3 regions of the Streptomyces sp. NPDC054863 genome follow, and region 3 is predicted to be linked to each of the others. Evidence: riboswitches for the same ligand, from Rfam matches in the RefSeq annotation. Region 3 holds a riboswitch; each other region holds the start of a gene.
The links. A riboswitch is a leader RNA that binds a small molecule or an ion and turns the genes downstream of it on or off. The one in region 3 is predicted to bind cyclic di-AMP.
Positions count from the first base shown of each region.

Region 1 (4,294 bases), on a different contig from region 3:
TGCAGCCTACGACTCGCGGGCACCCGGGGAGCGGGGCAATCTGGTCCTGTTCGGCGGGACTTTTGCCGGGCAGAGCAGCCCGCACCACGTGAGAGACTGGTCTAGACAACCAATAAGCACATGAAGGGCAACACCATGGTTGAGCGCCGCGTCACCGTCGGCTGGGCCGAGGGCCTGCACGCCCGCCCCGCCTCCATCTTCGTCCGCGCCGTCACGGCCACCGGCGTCCCCGTCACCATCGCCAAGGCGGGCGGCAACCCGGTCAACGCGGCGTCGATGCTGGCGCTGCTGGGCCTGGGTGCGCAGGGCGGCGAGGAGATCGTGCTCGCGTCCGAGGCCGAGAGTGCGGACGCGGCTCTGGACCGTCTGGCGAAGCTGGTCGCCGAGGGCCTGGACGAGCTCCCCGAGACCGTCTGACCTTCTGAGACCCCATAAGGTCGCGCCCGTACGGGCGAATTCTTGACCCGGCAGCCGTGGCCTCCCCCGATTCGGGGGCCGCGGCTGTCGGCGTTTCCCCTGAATTCAGGGTGCCGAAGACGCCGGTGGAATTGCGTCCATCCGGTATCCGATTCCGGCCCGCGGTTTTCCCATACGGCTTTCGCCCAGGGTTTTCGCCGCCCACCGATTTCCCCTACTGCTTGTATACGGCCCTCGTGTTAATTCCGGCCGCCCGCCGCGTTGACGGCTTGTTGCGGAATCCTCATGCGGTACGCGGCCAGCGCCCGCTCCGCGTGCCGCGCGGTCAGCGTCCTGGCCAGCTCCGCGTCCCGCCTGGTCACCGCGTCGACGATCGCGCCGTGCTCGGCCCACGCCTCGGCGGGCCTGGCCGGCCGGTCCACCACGTACATCCAGGCGATCTTGTGCTTGAGCTGGGTCAGCAGGGTGATCAGGCCGGGGCTGCCGGACGCCTGGGCGAGGGTCTCGTGGAACCAGCCGGTCAGGGCGGTCAGGTCCTCGCCCTCCGCCCGCCCGGCCCGCTCCTGGCCCATCCTGACCAGGCCGCGCAACACCTTGAGGTGCGCCTCCCTGCGCCGAACGGCCGCACGCGCGGCGCCGAGCGGCTCCAGGAGCGTGCGCATCTCCAGGAGGTCCGCGGCCTCCTGCGCGGTCGGCTCGGCGACGCAGGCGCCCGCGTGCCTGCGGGTGGTGACGAAGCCCTCGGCCTGGAGGGTGCGCAGCGCCTCGCGGACCGGGACGCGCGAGACGCCGTACCTGCGGGCCAGCACCTCTTCCGTGAGTCGGCTGCCGCACGGCAGGAATCCGGACACGATGTCGTCGCGAATCGCCGTACACACCGAATGCGCGGGAATGCGCATGCCAGGACCCCCGTCTGCCCGCCGAAGCCTTCTCTCAACTCTATTGCAACACGGGGGAATTACCGAAGAAAATCCGGGATCTCCGAGGAATGCGCACACGGAAATGCCCCGGCTCGTGAAGAGCCGGGGCATTCCGGAACAGCGGGAGCGGCCACCGCACGTGCGACCGCGGCGGGTGCGGTCAGACGCTGACGCCGTGGCCGCGCAGGTACGCGACCGGGTCGATGTCCGAGCCGTACTCGGAGGAGGTGCGGGCCTCGAAGTGCAGGTGCGGGCCGGTGGAGTTGCCCGTGGAGCCGGAGAGGCCTATCTGCTCGCCGGCCGCGACGGACCGGCCGACGGAGACGCCGATCGAGGAGAGGTGGCCGTACTGGGTGTACGAGCCGTCGTTCATCCTGATCACGACGTTGTTGCCGTACGCCCCGCCCCAGCCGGCCTCGACGACCGTGCCGGCACCGACGGCGACGACGGAACTGCCCGACGAGGCGTGGAAGTCGACACCGGAGTGGCTGCCGGAGGACCACATCGCGCCGCCGGACTGGTAGCCGGTGGAGACGTACGAGCCGGCGACGGGCAGCCGGAAGGCGTTGAGGCGCTTGCGCTCGGCCTCGCGGGCGGCACGCTCGCGCTCCTCGCGCTCCTTCTTGGCCTTGGCCTCCGCCTTGCGCTTGACCTCGGCCTTGCGGGCCTCCTCGGCCTTCCGCTCGGCCTCGGCCTTCTCGTACGCTTGCTTCTGGGCGGTGGCCTGGGCCTCGACCTGGGCGGTGAGGGCCTCCGTCACGGAGTCCTCCATGACGACGGCGCGGATGGTGCCGGTGTCCTCGGCGGCCAGGTCGTGCTCGGCGGCGATGGCCTGCGGGGCCAGCGTTCCGATGACACCGGTCGTGGTGAGTGCGGCGACTCCGGCGATGTTTGCGCTCCTGCGCGACAGCACGGAGGGACGCCGGTGCTTCCCGGCGGCACGGGTGAACGCCATGAAGTGGCTGTTTCCTTTCCTTCCTTCTCGCCTACCGGGTTAGCTGACGGGTTCGGAGCAGGAAGGTCTCCTACGGGCCCCACCGGCCCGTGAAGGGCGATGGCGTCCGATTCACCCCAGGGACTGAATGGGTCCCCGGCTCCCCAGGCTCGCGCCTGACGGGGACTCGGCGATGACTGCCCGGTGCCACGGTTGCGGCGCACTCTGACGGACAGCCGGACCGACGCTAAGCGGCACTTCTTTCAATCGCCAAACAGACAGCCGTTTTTGTAACGGAGCCCACACGGCAGACAGGCAACCTCTCCAATAAATCGGACAAAAGGGAGGACCCCGACGACTCGGGAGTCATCGGGGTCCTTCTTGTCATGCTTTGTACCGGTTGTGTGGAGGGCCTGTGAGGCGGCCTTCCACCGGTCAGCCGGTGACGACCGTGACCTCACCGATGTTCAGCGCCCGTACGGGCTCCGCGATCTGCGAGGCGTCGCCGACCAGGACCGTGACCAGCTTGTCCACCGGGAACGCGTTCACGACGGCCGCCGTGGCCTCCACCGTGCCGGTCGCGGCGAGCCGGGCGTACAGCTGGGCCTGGAAGTCGTCGGGCAGGTGCTGCTCGACCTGGTCGGCCAGCGTGCCCGCGACGGCGGACGCCGTCTCGTACTTGAGCGGGGCGACCCCGACCAGGTTCTGCACGGCGACATCGCGCTCGGCGTCGGTGAGCCCCTCGGCCGCGAGCGTCCGCAGGACCTTCCAGAGGTCGTCCAGGGCGGGCCCGGTCGACTCGGTGTCCACGGAGCCGCTGATGGCCAGCATGGCCGCTCCCGCACCATCGGCCGTGGAGCGCATGACCTGCCCGAAGGCGCGCACGCCGTAGGTGTAGCCCTTCTCCTCGCGCAGGACACGGTCCAGGCGCGAGGTGAGGGTGCCACCGAGGCAGTACGTGCCGAGGACCTGGGCGGGCCAGACGCGGTCGTGCCGGTCCGCGCCGATGCGCCCGATCAGCAGCTGGGTCTGGACGGCACCCGGGCGGTCGACGATGACCACACGGCCGGTGTCGTCGGCGGTGATCGGCGGGACCGGGCGGGGAGCGGCGGTGTTGCCCGTCCACTCCCCCAGGGTGTCGGCCAGGACGGCGTCCAGGTCGATGCCCGTCAGGTCGCCGACGACCACGGCGGTGGAGGTGGCCGGGCGGACGTGCGCCTCGTAGAAGGCGCGCACGGCCGCGGAGTCGATGGCCTTGACCGTCTCCTCGGTGCCCTGGCGGGGGCGCGACATGCGCAGGTCCGCCGGGAACAGCTCGTGGGAGAGCTGCTTGGCGGCCCGCCGCGACGGGTTGGCCGCCTCGTGCGGGATCTCGTCGAGCCGGTTGCGCACGAGACGGTCGATCTCGCCGTCCGCGAACGCGGGCGCGCGCAGGGCGTCGGCGAGCAGGCCGAGCGCCTTGGGCAGCCGGGAGACCGGCACTTCGAGGGAGACCCGGATGCCGGGGTGGTCGGCGTACGCGTCGAGGGTGGCGCCGCAGCGCTCCAGCTCGGCGGCGAACTCCTCGGCGGAGTGCTTGTCGGTGCCCTCGGTGAAGGCGCGCGACATGATCGTGGCCACCCCGTCCAGGCCCGCGGGCTCGGCCTCAAGAGGCGCCCCGAGATTGACCTCGACGGCCACCAGCTTCTGGCCGGGACGGTCGCAGCGCAGCACGGTCAGCCCGTTGGGCAGGGCGCCGCGCTCGGGGGCAGGGAAGGCCCACGGGGTGGCGGGCCCGGCCTGCGGCTGCGGGTGGAACTGCATCTCGCTGGTCACGGCTACGGTCTCCGTCACTTGTCCGCCCCTTCCTGCTGGTCTTCCTGTGCGGCCTCGCCGGCCGTGTCGTCTGCGAGATCGGCGGCGGCTGCGAGCGGTTCGTAGACCAGGACCGCGCGGTTGTCCGGGCGCAGGCGCGCCTGCGCGACGGCCCGGACCTCTTCGGCCGTCACGTCCAGCACGCGCTGCACGGCGCTCAGGGCGAGCT
Region 1 covers NZ_JBSGZD010000023.1:3,946-8,239, reverse strand. The annotation lists gene ACWGIG_RS07270 (HPr family phosphocarrier protein) at 136-417, shown strand; gene ACWGIG_RS07265 (GntR family transcriptional regulator) at 657-1,316, opposite strand; gene ACWGIG_RS07260 (M23 family metallopeptidase) at 1,498-2,292, opposite strand; cyclic di-AMP (ydaO/yuaA leader) riboswitch at 2,307-2,474, opposite strand; gene ACWGIG_RS07255 (M16 family metallopeptidase) at 2,707-4,074, opposite strand; gene ACWGIG_RS07250 (M16 family metallopeptidase) at 4,101-4,294, opposite strand, start outside.
Region 1: linked by a shared signal. The riboswitch ahead of ACWGIG_RS07260 (M23 family metallopeptidase) and the one ahead of ACWGIG_RS08570 (transglycosylase family protein) in region 3 are both predicted to bind cyclic di-AMP.

Region 2 (4,294 bases), on a different contig from region 3:
GCACGCGCAGGTAGGCCAGGATGTCCCGGACCTCCTTGCGCTCGTAGAAGCGGACGCCGCCGACGACCTTGTACGGCAGGCCGACCCGGATGAAGATCTCTTCGAAGACACGGGACTGCGCGTTCGTACGGTAGAAGACGGCGACGTCGCCGGCCTTGGCGTCGCCCGCGTCGGTGAGGCGGTCGATCTCCTCGGCGATGAACTGGGCCTCGTCGTGCTCGGTGTCGGCGACGTACCCGGTGATCTGGGATCCGGCGCCGGCATCGGTCCAGAGGTTCTTCGCGCGGCGGTTCTCGTTGCGCTCGATGACGGCGTTGGCGGCGGTGAGGATCGTCTGGGTGGAGCGGTAGTTCTGCTCCAGGAGGATCGTCTTCGCGTCCGGGTAGTCCTCCTCGAACTGGAGGATGTTGCGGATCGTCGCGCCGCGGAAGGCGTAGATCGACTGGTCGGCGTCACCGACGACGCACAGCTCGCCGGGCGCGCGGTCCTCGCCGGACGGTCCGACCAGCTCCCGTACGAGCGTGTACTGGGCGTGGTTGGTGTCCTGGTACTCGTCGACCATGACGTGCCTGAAGCGCATCCGGTAGTGCTCGGCGACGTCGGGGAACGCCTGGAGCAGGTGCACCGTGGTCATGATGATGTCGTCGAAGTCCAGTGCGTTCGCCTCGCGGAGGCGGGACTGGTACAGCGCGTAGGCCTGGGCGAGGGTCTTCTCGAAGCCGTCGGCGGCCTGGCCCGCGAAGGCTTCCTCGTCTATCAGCTCGTTCTTGAGGTTGGAGACCTTGGCACTGAAGGACTTCGGCGGGAACTTCTTCGGGTCGATGTCGAGGTCGCGGCAGACCAGGGCCATCAGGCGCTTGGAGTCGGCGGCGTCGTAGATCGAGAAGGAGCTCGTGAAGCCGAGCTTCTTGGACTCGCGGCGCAGGATGCGGACGCACGCGCTGTGGAAGGTGGACACCCACATCGCGTGGGCGCGCGGGCCCACCAGCTCCTCGACGCGCTCCTTCATCTCGCCCGCGGCCTTGTTGGTGAAGGTGATCGCGAGGATCTGGCCGGGGTGCACCCCGCGGGCGGACAGCAGGTGCGCGATGCGGTGGGTGAGCACGCGGGTCTTGCCGGAACCGGCTCCGGCCACGATGAGCAGCGGCGATCCGGCGTGCACGACGGCGGCGCGCTGGTTGTCGTTCAGCCCGTCGAGGAGGGCCGCCGGGTCGACCACCGGGCGGGGGGCGCCGTCCCGGTAGTACCCGTCGCGGGGCGGCGGCGGACCGTCGAACGCACCCCCGAAGAGGTCATGCGGGACCTCCTCCGCGGGGGCACCGTCGTCGGTGTCCTCCGGGGGAGGCGGGGCCGCGTCGTCCTTGTGCTGGAGGTCGGCCAGGAAGCTGTCGTCAAAGAGGCTGCTCATCGCCTACCGAGTCTAGGCGGCCCCACTGACAGCAGGCCCCGGTTTCCGCCACCCCGGCCCGTGATCACCGTCCGCCACCACAGCCCGTGACCCTGTACTCACGCCCTTGCTAAGGTCACGAAAACGTATCGGGCATATCGAACATCAGGCTTCCCACCCGTCACGGGGATTGGCTACGGTGCTGCGCGAGCGGCCCGTACCCCCCTCGGCGAACCGCGCCGGAACGGTCCCCTCACGCCGAATTCGCGCCGCCCGCACGGTGGTTCGGAACCGGGGACCCACACGCATCACCGGGGTGAATCGGCCCGTACCCCCACGACCTGGGCCGTAGGGCACCTTCCGTCAGTCCGCCCGAACCCGACAGCTAACCCGGTAGGCGGTCCACGGAAGGAATGCCTGCTTTGGCATCGCATCGCAAGCCGCGTACCCGCGCCACGTCGCTGATACGTTCCACCGCTCCCGGGGTCGGCGTCACCGCCGCCGCCCTGGTCACCGTCGGTCTGGTCGCCCAGTCCGCACAGGCCGCACCCGCCTCTCCTGTCCCTCCCGCCGCTCCCAAGCCGTCGGTCGAAGAGGTGCAGCAGAAGGTCGACGACCTCTACCGGCAGGCCGGGGCGGCGACCCAGAAGTACAACGGGGCCAAGGAAGCCACCCGGCAGCAGAAGGAGAAGGTCGAGGGGCTCCTCGACGACGTCGCACAGCGCACCGACAAGCTCAACGAGGCCAGGCGCTCGCTCGGCACCTTCGCCGCCACCCAGTACCGCAGCGGATCGGTCGGTCCCACGGCCGCGCTGCTGCTGGCGCACGACCCGCAGTCGTACTTCGATTCGCGGCGGCTGATGGCGCGGGCCACCGATCAGCAGAGGAAGCTGGTCGCCGACTACACCGCGCAGCAGCAGTCCGCCGCGAAGCACCGGGCCGTGGCGACCCGCGGCCTGGAGCGGCTGACCACCTCGCAGGCCTCGCTGCGGGAGTCCAAGCAGGACGTGCAGGACAAGCTCGGGCAGGCACGCGGGCTGCTGTCGCGGCTGACCGCCGAGGAGAAGGCCGAGCTCGCGGAGCTGGAACGCAAGCGCGAGGCGGCGGCCAGGCACAAGGCGGACGAGCTGGCGCGGCAGCAGGCGGAGGCGGCGGCCGGGGAGAAGGAGCGGGAGAGGGAGAAGGAGAGGGAGAGGGAGCAGGAGAAGGAGGCCGGGCAGGGGGCCGGATCCGGGTCGGCCAGGGATCCGGGTACGGGTGCGGGGTCCGGCAGCGGCTCGGGGTCCGGCTCCGGTTCGGGTTCCGGTAGCGGCTCCGGCTCCGGCTCCGGCTCCGGAAGCTCGTACTCCACCAAGGCCGCGAAGGTGCTGGCCTTCGCCCGCGCGCAGATCGGCAAGCCGTACATCTGGGGCGCCACCGGCCCCTCCTCGTACGACTGCTCGGGACTGACCCAGGCCGCCTGGCGGGCCGCCGGGGTGAACCTGCCGCGGACCACCTGGGACCAGGTGAAGGTCGGCACACGGGTCGCGACGAAGGACCTCAAACCGGGTGACCTGGTGTTCTTCTACGACGACATCAGCCACGTCGGCATCTACAAGGGCGACGGAATGATGATCCACGCGCCGAAGCCGAACGCGAAGGTGCGCGAGGAGTCGATCTACTACATGCCGATCTACGGGAGCATCCGGCCGGCCTGACCGGCCCCGCCCCAGGAGCTCAGTCGGCCTGACCGGCCCCGCCCCGGAGCTCAGTCGGCCTGACCGGCCCCGCCGGAACTCAGGTCCACAGGACGGCGATGAAGATGTTGACGACCGTCAGCCCGCCGACCGCGCCGAACAGGGCCTTCTCCACCTTCTCGTCATCGCGCTTGACGTAGACGAGGCCCAGGATCACCACCAGGATCGCCAGCTTGATGCCGAGCTTGACGTTGTTGAGGGGGTGGTCCTGGGCCTGGTGGATGCCGACCAGGGCGATGCCGGTCACCAGCATGGTCAGCGCACCGTGCAGCATCGGGGGTGTGAAACGGGCGGTGCCCGCGCCCATCGCCTTCATCTGGGTCAGGAAGCCGCCGAGGAGCGAGGCGATGCCGATGATGTGCAGTCCTACGAAGACATTGATCGTGACGTCCATGGGGCGGAGCCTAGCCAGGCGTTAGCAGGGCGACGGCGGCAGGGCGGGCCATTCCGTCCCATCGGTCGCAGAGGGCGCGGAAGTGGTGATTCCGCATCCCTGTCGTCGATCATCCGCGACCAGTACTCGACCTCTTCCTGCCATTAGCGCTCATTCGAAGGCTGTGCCGTGACGTCCAGGTTTAGCGTCCCTCCCCAGACGGCCGACTCCCCTCCCCCTCACTCGGCCGGACGGACCAGTGGAAGGACGTGAACGCCCTCGTGGCAGCGCACCGGAAGCCCAAGCAGCGCTCACTCAGCACCGCTCGCAGTGCCCGTACCACCGCGGTCACCCTCGCACTGGCAGGGGCCGCGGGCGCCACCGCACTGGAGGGCACCGCGCAGGCGGAGCCGACGCTCACTCCGGCACAGATCAAGTCGAAGATCGACAAGCTGTACCACGACGCAGAGGCCGCCACCGAGGCGTACAACGGCGTGCAGGAGAAGGCCGAGCGGACGAAGAAGTCGCTCGGCCAGCTACGGGACGAGGCGGCACGCAAGACGGAGCAGCTCAACTCCGCACGCGGCTCGCTCGGCGCTCTGGCCGCGTCCCAGTACCGCACCGGGGGCATCGAGCCCGCGCTCCAGGTCGCGCTGACCTCGAACCCCGACCAGTACCTGGAGCGGGCCGCGATCGCCGGGCGGGCGAGCGACCGGCAGGCCGTCAAAGTGCTGGGCGCGCAGCGGCAGGTCGCCGAGATCGCCCGGCTGCGCGGCAGTGCCGGCCAGAGATTCTCCG
Region 2 covers NZ_JBSGZD010000181.1:1,128-5,421, forward strand. The annotation lists gene pcrA (DNA helicase PcrA) at 1-1,408, opposite strand, end outside; cyclic di-AMP (ydaO/yuaA leader) riboswitch at 1,634-1,802, shown strand; gene ACWGIG_RS26340 (NlpC/P60 family protein) at 1,810-3,084, shown strand; gene ACWGIG_RS26345 (hypothetical protein) at 3,164-3,517, opposite strand; gene ACWGIG_RS26350 (NlpC/P60 family protein) at 3,778-4,294, shown strand, end outside.
Region 2: linked by a shared signal. The riboswitch ahead of ACWGIG_RS26340 (NlpC/P60 family protein) and the one ahead of ACWGIG_RS08570 (transglycosylase family protein) in region 3 are both predicted to bind cyclic di-AMP.

Region 3 (4,294 bases):
CTGCGTGATGGCCTCGACGATGAGGTCGAGCGCGGCGCGGTTGGACTCCAGGTTCGGGGCGAAGCCGCCCTCGTCGCCCAGGCCGGTGGACAGGCCCTTGGTCTTCAGCACCTTCTTGAGGGTGTGGTAGACCTCGGCGCCCCAGCGAAGGGCCTCGGAGAAGGACTCCGCGCCGATCGGGGCGATCATGAACTCCTGGATGTCGACGTTGGAGTCGGCGTGCGACCCACCGTTGAGGATGTTCATCATCGGGACGGGCAGCAGGTGCGCGTTCGGGCCACCGAGGTAGCGGAACAGCGGCAGGTCGCTCGCCTCGGAGGCCGCGTGGGCCACCGCGAGGGAGACGCCCAGGATGGCGTTGGCGCCGAGGGAGCCCTTGTTCTCGGTGGCGTCGAGGTCGAACATCGCCTGGTCGATCAGGCGCTGCTCGGTCGCGTCGTAGCCGACGAGCTCCGGGCCGATCTGCTCGATGACGGCGAGGACTGCCTTCTCGACACCCTTGCCCATGTAGCGGTTGGGGTCACCGTCGCGAAGCTCGATGGCTTCGAAGGCGCCGGTGGAGGCGCCGGACGGGACAGCAGCACGACCGGTGCTGCCGTCGTCGAGGCCGACCTCGACCTCGACCGTGGGATTGCCTCGGGAGTCCAGGATTTCCCGGGCTACGACGACGTCGATGGACGGCACGAGCATCTCCTTATGGGATGTGACGCTGAGGAAGCAGGGTGCAGGGTCGCTTTCGGCCTTGCGACATGAGCCTAACCGGATCGCGGACGACAGCCAGCCGATCGACCGCCCGCTGGGACGAAAAGATGCCCGAATGCCTGTATTACGGGACGAAGGACATAAGGGTCGTCGCCATGTGTTACGGATCCGTTCACTCAGCGTGCCTACGGGCCCTGCACATATGAGGGGACGCGGACACAAAAGGGCCCCGGCCCGGCGCGTACAGGGGGAAGTCGCGCCCGGCCGGGGACCAGGAGTGCGGAGCGGACGGGGGTGGGCCGTCCGCTCCACGGGGCGGGGACCGGGCGGGGGTGGGCCGCCGAAGTCCCCGCGGGGTCAGCTCAGGTGGAGCTGCTGACCCGGGAAGATGAGGTCGGCGTCGGAGACGACTTCCTCATTCAGGTCCATGATGTGCTGCCAGCCGCCCTTGACGCCCTTCGCCTCGGCGATCTTCGAGAGGGTGTCGCCGGACTTGACCTCGTACTCGCCGTCACCCTTCTTGATCGGGCCGCCGGCCTTCGACTCGACCTTGGGGACCGAGCGGGTCTCGGAGCGCTGCTCCTGCTTCGGGGCCTTGCGGGACTCGGAGCGGGAGGCCGGGGCCTCGGAGCGCTGCTCCTTCTTCGGGGCGGACTTCTGTGCGCCCGAGCCGGTGCTGACGCCCGGGTCGACACCGTCGTTACTGAGGTTGCCGGCGCCCGCGCAGGCCCAGGCGCCGGGGCCCTGGATCTTGAGGAGCTGCTCGGCCACGGCGATCTGCTGGCCCTTGGAGGCCTGGTCGGCGCGCGGCGCGTACTTGGTGCCGCCGGCGGCGGCCCAGGAGGAGTTGGTGAACTGCAGGCCGCCGTAGTAGCCGTTGCCCGTGTTGATGGACCAGTTGCCGCCGGACTCGCACTGGGCGACCGCGTCCCAGGTGTCGACGGAGGCGGCGGAGGCCGTGGAGGCCCCCATCAGCGGAGCGGCGACCGCGACACCGGTGACACCCGCGAGGGTGGCGACCCGGGTGGCCTTGGACGGACGACGGTGCTTGCCCTTGCCGTTGAACAGCGACATGAAAATCCCCTCACCGACGCCTTCGAGGTGAGCTGTCGGGTTCGGGCTGTGAGTTCGCCCGGCCCTCGGTCGGGTCCGCACCGTGTCGGCTGCGTTCCGTCTCGAAGGCTTCACCCCAAGCCGTTCCCGTCACGTCTCTCAACGTCCGGTCCCGGCACTTACCTTGGGTCCCCCGCTCCTGCCTACGGCGCTTTACGCGACGACTGCTCCCGGGGCCCGCCGGCAGGATTCGGCGTGACGGGCTCCGGTGCTCACCGGTGGCGAGCGAGGACGACCGTAATCACAGGTGTCCCCGATGTTCAAAGAGGCACATCGGGGACATTCGGCCCCTACTTGCCCTCCCTGCACGGCCGTTTACGCAGGTCAGAGGGGGCACGGCAGGACCTTCCCGCAGGGACGCGCCAGTTGGGGCAGAGAGACTCATGTCTCACTTGCGCAGAACCGGACATAAGACCCTGAAGTACCCGTGTTCTGGGCCTAGTTTTCGCTCAGGTCGAGGCTCTGGCCTGGCTTGATGAGGTCCGGATCGCCGCCCACGGCCTTGCGGTTGGCCTCGTAGAGCGCGGGCCAGCCGCCGGGCACGTGCGCCTCGTCGGCGATGTGCCAGAGGTTGTCGCCGGGCCGCACGGTGTAGTTGCCCGGCTCGGGTGCGGTCCCGTCCGCCCCCTTGTCGCCGCCGCGGGAGGCATGACCGCCCGCCTCGCGCCCGTCGGCCTTCTCCGGGGCGGACGAATCGTCCTGTCCGGGAAGGGAGTTCTCGGGAGCGGGCTCGCCGCGGTGCTTGCCCTGACTGCCAGCCGCGGGGTCGGGAGTGCCCGGTGTGGCGGGCGTGGTGGGTGTGGCCGGGGACTCGGCGCCGGGGGTCTGCGCACCGGGCGTGGTGGTGCCGGGGAACGGCTGCCCGGCGTCCGGGGCGGCCGGAGTGTCCGGGCCGGTGCTGGGCTCGATGCTGGAGCCGGGAAGCGGCTCGGCGGGCTGCTCGCCGCCGGGGGTGGCGGGCGTGGCCGGAGTGGTGGGCGTCGCGGGAGGGGTGGGTGTCGCGGGGTCCGTCGGCGCACCCTTTTCCGTACCCGCGTCCGGGGTGCCCTCGTGCTGGGGCTCCGTGCCGGGGGTGTCCGGCTTCACGGAGCCCGCCGGGGGCTTGGGCGTAGCGCCGGTGTCCGTACCGGGGTCGGCGGCGTCGACGCCGCCGGAAGCGGAACCGGAACCGGAGCCACCACCCGGGGCGAGCCCGGAGACGACGGCGCAGCTCGGCCAGGCCTGCGGGCCCTCGGCGGCGAACACCTTCTCGGCGACCTTGATCTGCTGTCCACGGCTGGCGAGGTCGGGGCGCGCGGCGTACGCGGTGCCGCCGTACTGCTCCCACTTCTCCTGCGAGAACTGCAGGCCGCCGTAGTAGCCGTTGCTCAGGTCGGCACTCCACATGCCGCCGCTCTCGCACTCGGCGACGCGGTCCCAGGTGTTCGCCTCGACCGCACTGGCACTGGTCGCGCCCAGGAGCGGAATCGCGAGTGCGGAGCCGGTCACCCCTGCCGCGACGATGAGAGCGGGTGCCTGACGCGGGCGGCGGTGCTTACCGTTCCCGGAGCGCATGCGGTTGCCTTTCAGCTGACGGTGACCCGGCTTCTGGCCGTAACTGCCGGGTCGCCCGTGAACGTAGCCGCAGTCGAACACCCGTCACAAGTCGATGCAGTGCAGATCACGCGAAGGTCACATAGCTGACGCACCATCAGCTCCGGGTGTCCGTACGACTTCCCCGAACTCCACCGGGAGGGTGCGCAGTCCGCGCATGATGAGGCCCCCACGCCACCTCAAATCGGCAGGATCTTCCGCGAGTTGCAGGTCAGGGAGGCGGGTCAGCAGGGCCGCCAGAGCCGTCTGCGCTTCGAGGCGGGCGAGGGGGGCACCGAGGCAGTAGTGGATGCCGTGACCGTAGCCAAGATGCTGGTTGTCCCGACGGCTGAGATCGAGGGCGTCCGCATTCTGGAACCGGTCCGGCCGGTGGCGGCGCTGTGGGACCAGACGTCGCCCCCTTGCACTCCCACCTACCCGCGCTGCCCCTGAGCGACCGGGCCGGAACGAAGCTGAACGGTCACGGCGAGTCCAGGCAGCCGGGGGCGCTGGTACGCGGGAGTGCCCCGGGTCCCCGCCTCCAGCCTGCTCATCACTTCGGGCCACAGCCCCGCCCGCCACCACTTCAACTGACGGGTACGAATGGGGTCGACGACTCCCCAGGTGAGGGGCATGTCTCTCCACCCCATGCCGTGGCGAAGCCTGTGCAGCATGCCGCAGAACTGCTGACGGATGTCGTACTTGCCGGCGAAGTGCTTCTTTGACAGGTGCGGACGCAGCATGTCGACTACGGCCTGCCACTCGGCATCCGTCGGGTCCTGGGGGACCAGCGTTCCGGTCTCCCAGTGCCATTCGCTGACTTCGCACTTGGTCCCGGGCTTGAGCGGCCCCTCCCTCACACCGAGGAGCACCTCGATGTGGAACAGGTCAAAGAACTCCTTGCGCT
Region 3 covers NZ_JBSGZD010000029.1:7,486-11,779, forward strand. The annotation lists gene eno (phosphopyruvate hydratase) at 1-690, opposite strand, end outside; gene ACWGIG_RS08570 (transglycosylase family protein) at 1,060-1,776, opposite strand; cyclic di-AMP (ydaO/yuaA leader) riboswitch at 1,779-1,976, opposite strand; gene ACWGIG_RS08575 (transglycosylase family protein) at 2,254-3,369, opposite strand; partial or broken gene ACWGIG_RS08580 (cytochrome P450) at 3,487-3,774, opposite strand; gene ACWGIG_RS08585 (recombinase family protein) at 3,822-4,294, opposite strand, start outside.